Linked DNA regions of Lentimonas sp. CC4. The protein of the gene in region 1 interacts with the protein of each later gene in a pairwise test. Links are inferred from orthologs where the notes say so. Each region holds a gene or a part of one and is shown in the gene's direction. Other genes may lie near its edges.

Region 1 (3,205 bases):
CAGATCAATGGACCTCTAGATGGATTTGTCGACAGCCGAAGTCTGTTACTCGATTAATTCAGTGCACTATTCTTCGGATGTCTGGATGGTTCTTCTGGGAAACTTACTGTAGCGATGCGAGGCTAGTCGTGTCTGCTGTGTGCCTCCGTGCCTTCGGTCGACCTCGCTAGCGCGAGTTGGCTACACGGTTCGGTGGTTGGGTGTATTATTACGATGCGAGGCTAGTCGTGTCTGCTGTGTGCCTCCGTGTCTTCGGTCGACCTCGCTAGCGCGAGTTCGCTACGACTTGGGTTGCGCATATCAGTCGCTTCAACGTAGGATTCAGGCGCTTCCGCTTGCCCATACATCGTTCCTCGTTTTCTGTGGTGGTGTGGATTTTAAACTAAACAGTGACTATCAACCGCAAGGCGATCAGCCTCAGGCGATTCAGGCCTTGGTGGAGTCGGTGCGTGCGGGCAATAAACGCCAGACTTTGCTCGGTGTGACTGGCTCGGGGAAAACATTCACGATGGCGAATATGATCCAGCAGCTGCAACGTCCGACACTGATTCTCTCGCATAATAAAACTTTAGCCGCACAACTTTACTCGGAGTTTAAGTCCTTCTTTCCTGATAATGCGGTCGAGTATTTTGTCAGCTTTTACGACTACTACCAGCCTGAGGCCTATATCCCTCAAACCGATACCTATATCGAGAAGGACTCTTCGATTAACGATGAGATTGAGCGCCTACGCATTGCTGCATCCTCATCGTTGATCAGTCGCAAGGATGTCATCGTGATTGCCAGTGTCTCTTGCATCTACGGACTCGGTTCGCCTGAGGATTTTAAAGAGATGATGATTCCGCTGGAAGCGGGCATGGAGATTTCTAGAGATGAGTTCCTCGAACGTCTCGTTGAGGTGCTATATGAGCGTAATGATGTCGCTTTCAAGCGTGGCACATTTCGTGTGCGTGGTGATGTGGTCGATATCTTTCCGGCCTATATGGAGACTGCTATTCGTGTGGAATTCTGGGGTGATGAAATCGAGAGCATTCGCGAATTGGATCCGTTGACTGGCGCAACTGCTGCGGTGTTGGACATATTTAATCTGTATCCGGCGACTCAATACGCGACGCCCAAGGAGAAAATTGCGGAGACAGTGCCACAGATACGCGCTGAGTTGGACGATCGTATCGCGTGGTTTGAATCGCAGAACTTACTTCTGGAGGCGCAACGTATTCGTATGCGCACGGAATATGATATTGAGCTATTACAGGAGATGGGGTTTTGCACGGGTATTGAAAATTATTCGCGCTATCTGTCGGGCCGTAAGCCAGGTGAGCGTCCATTTTGCCTGATCGACTTCTTTCCCGATGACTTTCTACTTTTCATTGATGAGAGTCACGCGACGTTGCCGCAAGTGCGGGCAATGTATAATGGCGATCGGGCACGCAAGGAGCGTTTGGTAGAGTATGGATTTCGTTTGCCTTCGGCGATGGACAATCGTCCACAGACCTTTGAGGAGTTTGAATCGATCACGGATCAAACGATCTATGTGTCAGCCACACCAGCAGCGCATGAGTTAGAAGTCTCATCGGTCATTGCGGAGCAAGTGATTCGCCCGACGGGGTTAATTGACCCGGTAATGGAGATTCGTCCGATCAAGGGGCAGGTCGAAGACTTCATGGGTGAGGTCCGCAAGGCTACGGAGCAAGGCGAGCGCACGCTCGCGACGACGTTGACAAAGCGCATGTCGGAGGATTTGGCCGACTATTTGCGCGAGTCGGGCCTGAGTGTGGAGTATTTGCATTCGGATATCGATGCGATCGAGCGTGTAGAGATTCTTCGGCGTTTGAGGTTGGGTGAGTTCGACGTGCTGATCGGAGTCAACTTATTGCGTGAGGGGTTGGATCTTCCCGAGGTGGCATTGGTTGCCATCCTCGATGCGGATAAGGAAGGCTTTCTGCGTAGCGCGACGAGCTTGATCCAAACCGCAGGCCGTGCCGCACGTCATGAGAAAGGCCGCGTTATACTGTATGCGGATGTTATGACGAATTCCATTAACCAGACATTAGAAGTCACTGGAGCGCGGCGGGAAAAGCAGTTGGCATACAACACCGAGCATGGAATTACTCCCGCAGGTGTGAAGCGCAGCATTGATGAGAGCCTGCAAGCGCCTGGCAAACGCTATGACGAAACTGAGGGGCATGACTTGCTCGCAGCTGAGTCTGGCGACATCGATGTGGCACATGTGATCGCTGAGTTGGAGAGCGAGATGTTGGAAGCGGCGCAGAAACTGGAATTTGAGAAAGCCGCAATGCTGCGCGATCAGATCGATACACTGCAGACAGGTAAGCACGGCGGCGGAGCGACGGGTAGTGCAAAGGCAAAGCCGCACAAGCGTAAGAAGGCGGTTTATAATGCTAAAGGATTGCCTAAAAAGAAGCGCTAGCTTCAGGTGCGTTATCCTAGCGGATCAAACCATAGTGTTTGCAGCCTTCGACAACCCCACTGGTCGCGAAGCCTTTGGCATGGTAAAAAGTCTTTGCGGCTGAGTGTGCCTTCGATTTTATGACCTGCTCTGCGAGCCCATCGCTGGCGTTGCCGACGAGGATCGATTTGAATGCGCAAAGTGCTGCGTAGTCGTTCCCAGAGTCGCCAGCGTAGACAACTTCTTCGGAGCTGAAATTTGCGTGTGTTGTAAGCCAATCGATCGCATGAGATTTATCGACGCTTGTGGGAAGTATGTCAAGAAGGCCACGATTCTCGAAAGGGTCGATGCTACCCATACAATGGTAGGGGAGATTCAATTGCTTTAGCTTCCCATTCACTTGATGAATTAACTGTTCAAGTAGCGTGATTCTACAGTAGTAACTTATTTTAAATAAACCTTGGTGTTCGCTATCCTGTGCGTTGAGTCCGGCTATATGTGATAGTAATTCCTCAATTCGTTCGCGAGGGAGCTTTTGGGTGCGTGTGCTCAAATACTCTTGGTAGTGCTTAAAGGGTGTATACCCAGAATCATCTTTGATGTAGATGGAGGTGCCGACATCACAAATGATCCAGTCAGGTTTGGGTAGTTCGTATTGTTTCATTGCTTCAAGGACGGATGCGTAGTGACGTCCAGTAGCGTAGACAAATTTGATGTTTTTATCGGATATGTTGTCAGCCAGTATATTGAGAGCTTCAGTGTTCTCTGCACTGTCTTTTAAGGGGATCAGTGTTC
Region 2 (3,699 bases), 2.8 Mb from region 1 along the record:
TTTCAATACTCAGACGGATTCATCTTGTTGGGGTGACGTGCTTAGGCTCGGTTCGTTGCGAGACGCCCACGCTCCATCGGGTGTTCCTTTGCGTTTGAAAAATATGGAGCGTAGGCCTCTGGCCAAACGCCATGATCACTGAACCGTTGAGATCCGCGTTATGTGCATGCTGCATTGATATGTGTGCCCGTCTTTGAAATCTGTGCTCTGGTTCGGTGACGTGGTCTAAAGACCCACGCTACGGCTTTGGCTCGGTGGACAGACAGGAATGTCTGTGTCACGGCTGAGTTAGTTGCAATTCAACCCGCGCTTGCGCTCTGCGCTCGGTGCGTCTATCGGTAGGGGCTTTATGCCGCCATCACGTCCAGCACATGCCGAAGCGATCTCCGTTAAGGGGGCGCGTGAGCATAATTTGCAAAATATCAGCCTTGAGATTCCTCGGGATCAATTGGTGGTGATCACTGGGGTGAGTGGTTCGGGCAAGTCGTCGTTGGCGTTCGATACGGTGTATGCGGAAGGCTACCGGAAATATATCGATAGCCTCTCGACGAAGGCGCGCACGGTGCTGGAGCAAATCCCGCGGCCGGATGTCGATTTTATTCAAGGGCTCTCACCGGTGATCGCGCTAGAGCAGCGCACGGGTGGTGGCGGTAGTCCGCGTAGCACGGTAGCGACCGTGACCGAGATCGCGGATTTTGCGCGGGTGCTGTGGGCGGTGTGTGGCACGCCGTATTGCCCGAAGGATGGGGGAATCATCGAACGCCGCTCGATGGATGATTGTTTGGCGCGTGTGTTTGCGGAGCCTGAAAAGAGTCGTTTGATGATTCTTGCGCCGTGGATGATTACCAAACCTGCGATTCTGCGTGAGGAATTGCCTCGTTTGCAGCAGCGCGGCTTTCAACGTGTGCGGATCAATGGTGCGATTCGCCGTCTCGATGAGCCGGATTTAATCGACTCAAAGGCGAAGGAGATCGTGGTCGAGATCGTGGTGGATCGTATCGTGCTCAATGCGGATCAACGCAGTCGCCTTGCGGACTCTTTAGATTTGGCTTTCAGCGAAGGCGGGGATCGCGCGATTGTTTTAATTGAAGACAAAAAGGCGAAGAGTGGGTGGCGTGAATTACCGCTGAGCAATCGCTTGGCCTGTGTGACGTGTGGCGATGTGTATGATGTGGTCTCGCCGCGGCATTTCTCGTGGAATCATGCGGAAGGCGCGTGTTCCGAGTGTGGCGGTCTGGGCGAGACCTTGCAATTTCAGCCGGAGTTGCTGGTGCCGGATCCGTTGAAGACGGTGAAGAAGGGCGCGATCAAACCCTGGCGCTTGGGATCGAAGCAGATGATCATTAAGCGCAATGCGATTTTAAAGCAGTTGGCCGAGCAGTTGCCGTTTGATCCGAATGTGCCTTGGGAGGAACTCGATGATGAGGTGCGCGAACAGATCCTGCATGGCACGGGCAGTCGGCAATTTAGCTTTAAGCTCAAGGGCGGAAACTCGAAGCCAGAGACGATGGAATTTGCTGGTGTGCTGGCAGACCTCGAAGAGATGCGACGCGCGACGACGAGCGATGGGCTGCGTGCGCGGTTGATGGCGTATCAAACCAGTAGCCTTTGTGAGACTTGTAAGGGGCGGCGTTTACGTCCGTCGAGTTTGAGTGTGCTGATTGAGGGCACTTCCATTTCGGACTTTCTGGGACTGTCGCTGCAAGAGGCGGAGGCCTTCGTGAGCTCGCTACAGGCGAACGCGAAGTATGAAACGGTGAGCGATGCAGTGCATGGTTTGGCGCAACGCTTATCCTTTCTGAATGAAGTCGGGCTGAGTTATCTGACCTTGAATCGTAGCTATGCCACATTGAGTGGCGGCGAGGCACAGCGTGTGCGCTTGGCGACGCAGCTTGGCATGTCCTTGATTGGTGTGGTGTATATTTTGGATGAGCCGAGCATTGGCTTACACCCATTGGATAATCGTCGCTTGATTCAGACCCTGCTCGGATTGCGTGACCGTGGGAATTCCGTGGTCGTGGTCGAGCATGATGCCGACACCATGCGCGCGGCGGATCATTTGATTGAGCTCGGACCCGGCGCGGGCGTTGAGGGGGGCGAGCTTATCTTCGAAGGTGAACCAGAGGCATCGTATACTGCGCCGACGAGCCGTTCGGGCGCGTTCCTAAGTGGGCGGCAACAAGTGGAGAAGTCGGTAGAATCATTAAAGCCGTCGCAGGATTGGTTGACGGTTAAGGAGGCGACCGAGAATAATTTGAAGTCCGTCACTGCGGCGTTTCCTGTGGGATTATTGACCGTGGTCTGCGGCCTCTCTGGCTCAGGGAAGAGCACCTTGGTGAATGGGATTTTAGCGAAGGCTGCGGCGTTTAAGTTGAACCGAGAAAAGTCGATTCCTGGGAAACATAAGGGCGTGACGGGGCTGGAACATTTTACGTCGGTCGTGCAGGTGGATCAGTCGCCGATCGGGCGCAGCCCGCGCTCGAACCCTGCGACGTATACCAAGTTGTTTGATCAGTTGCGCGATCTATATGCCAAGTGCTCGTTGGCAAAGATCCGTGGCTACAAACCGAGCCGCTTTAGTTTCAATGTGTCGGGTGGTCGCTGTGAGCGCTGCAAGGGCGACGGTGTGATTAAGCTCGATATGCAGTTTATGGCCGATGTGTATTCCGAATGCACCAGTTGCCGTGGACAACGATACAACCGTGAGACATTGGATGTGCGCTTCAAGGGTTACAGCATCGCGGATGTGTTGGCGATGAGTGTGGACGAAGCCTTGGCGGTGTTTGATAAGCAGCCACGCATCGCGGAGAAACTACGCACGCTTTCGGATGTGGGGCTAGGCTATATTAAGATAGGGCAGCCGGCGACGACCTTGTCTGGTGGTGAGGCGCAGCGTATTAAATTGTCGTTAGAGCTGAGTAAGCGTCAGCAGGGCGAAACGCTTTATATTTTGGATGAGCCGACGACGGGACTCCATTGGCTGGATGTGCAACGCCTGATGGATCTGCTCTTTAAGCTACGCGACGCGGGCAACACGATTCTGATTATTGAGCACGATCTCGATGTGATCCGCCTCGCAGACTGGCTCATCGAACTCGGCCCAGAAGGCGGCGATGGCGGCGGCGAGATTGTGTATGCGGGCGACGTCGCGAGTTTTGTTCAGGGGGACCAGACGCCGACGCAGCAGGTGTTTGCTGCAGACTAATCGATTGGCTCAGGCGCGAAGCTGCCATTGTAGCCGGGTTTGTAGAGTTGCAGATCTAAATGCTGCGCCATGGCCTCGAAGTGTTGATCGACTGCATACACGCGGCAGTCTTGCTTGATGGCTAGTGTGGCGATGAGTGCGTCGTTCCATTGCAGGGTGATACCTGCGGTGCGAAGCGTGGCGTAGTGGGTGGCCGCCTCGCGCCAGAGTTTCTGGTCGTTGGCTAGATAGGGGAGTATTTCGAAGCGGGATTGGATGCGAGGACGCTCGTGAGGACGTGCCCCTCCGAGGAATTCCATCTCTACGGGGCCGCACAGGGTGGCCTCCAACTCTTCGACGAGCGCTTTCATCGCCAGTTTGACTGCGGGAGCGCCGTCTCGCCGAAAGAATTCAATCCACGCACTGGTATCGACTATGACCATGGCTTAGCGGTCGGACTGTTCGATCTCATCGTTGGTCAGTGGGTAGTCCTCAAACTCTCCCTCCATCACCAT

What was found.
Region 2: the proteins of uvrB (region 1) and uvrA interact in binary tests that used the Escherichia coli proteins (3 or more experiments, as listed by UniProt). The link is inferred for Lentimonas sp. CC4 from one-to-one orthologs.

What each region holds. Positions count from the first base shown.
Region 1 is NZ_CACVBO010000001.1:3,232,956-3,236,160, reverse strand. The notes cover bases 15-2,900. They hold uvrB (excinuclease ABC subunit UvrB), read left to right. Parts: upstream 15-370; coding sequence 371-2,431; downstream 2,432-2,900. Other genes in these bases: GZZ87_RS13805 (HAD-IIB family hydrolase), read right to left, coding at 2,448-2,900. In the rest of the region: more of GZZ87_RS13805, read right to left, coding at 2,901-3,205. UniProt on the Escherichia coli protein: The UvrABC repair system catalyzes the recognition and processing of DNA lesions. A damage recognition complex composed of 2 UvrA and 2 UvrB subunits scans DNA for abnormalities.
Region 2 is NZ_CACVBO010000001.1:459,152-462,850, reverse strand. Bases 26-3,405 are described here. They hold uvrA (excinuclease ABC subunit UvrA), read left to right. Parts: upstream 26-349; coding sequence 350-3,205; downstream 3,206-3,405. Other genes in these bases: GZZ87_RS01970 (PIN domain-containing protein), read right to left, coding at 3,202-3,405. Outside these bases: more of GZZ87_RS01970, read right to left, coding at 3,406-3,627; GZZ87_RS01965 (DUF2191 domain-containing protein), read right to left, coding at 3,631-3,699. UniProt on the Escherichia coli protein: The UvrABC repair system catalyzes the recognition and processing of DNA lesions. UvrA is an ATPase and a DNA-binding protein. A damage recognition complex composed of 2 UvrA and 2 UvrB subunits scans DNA for abnormalities.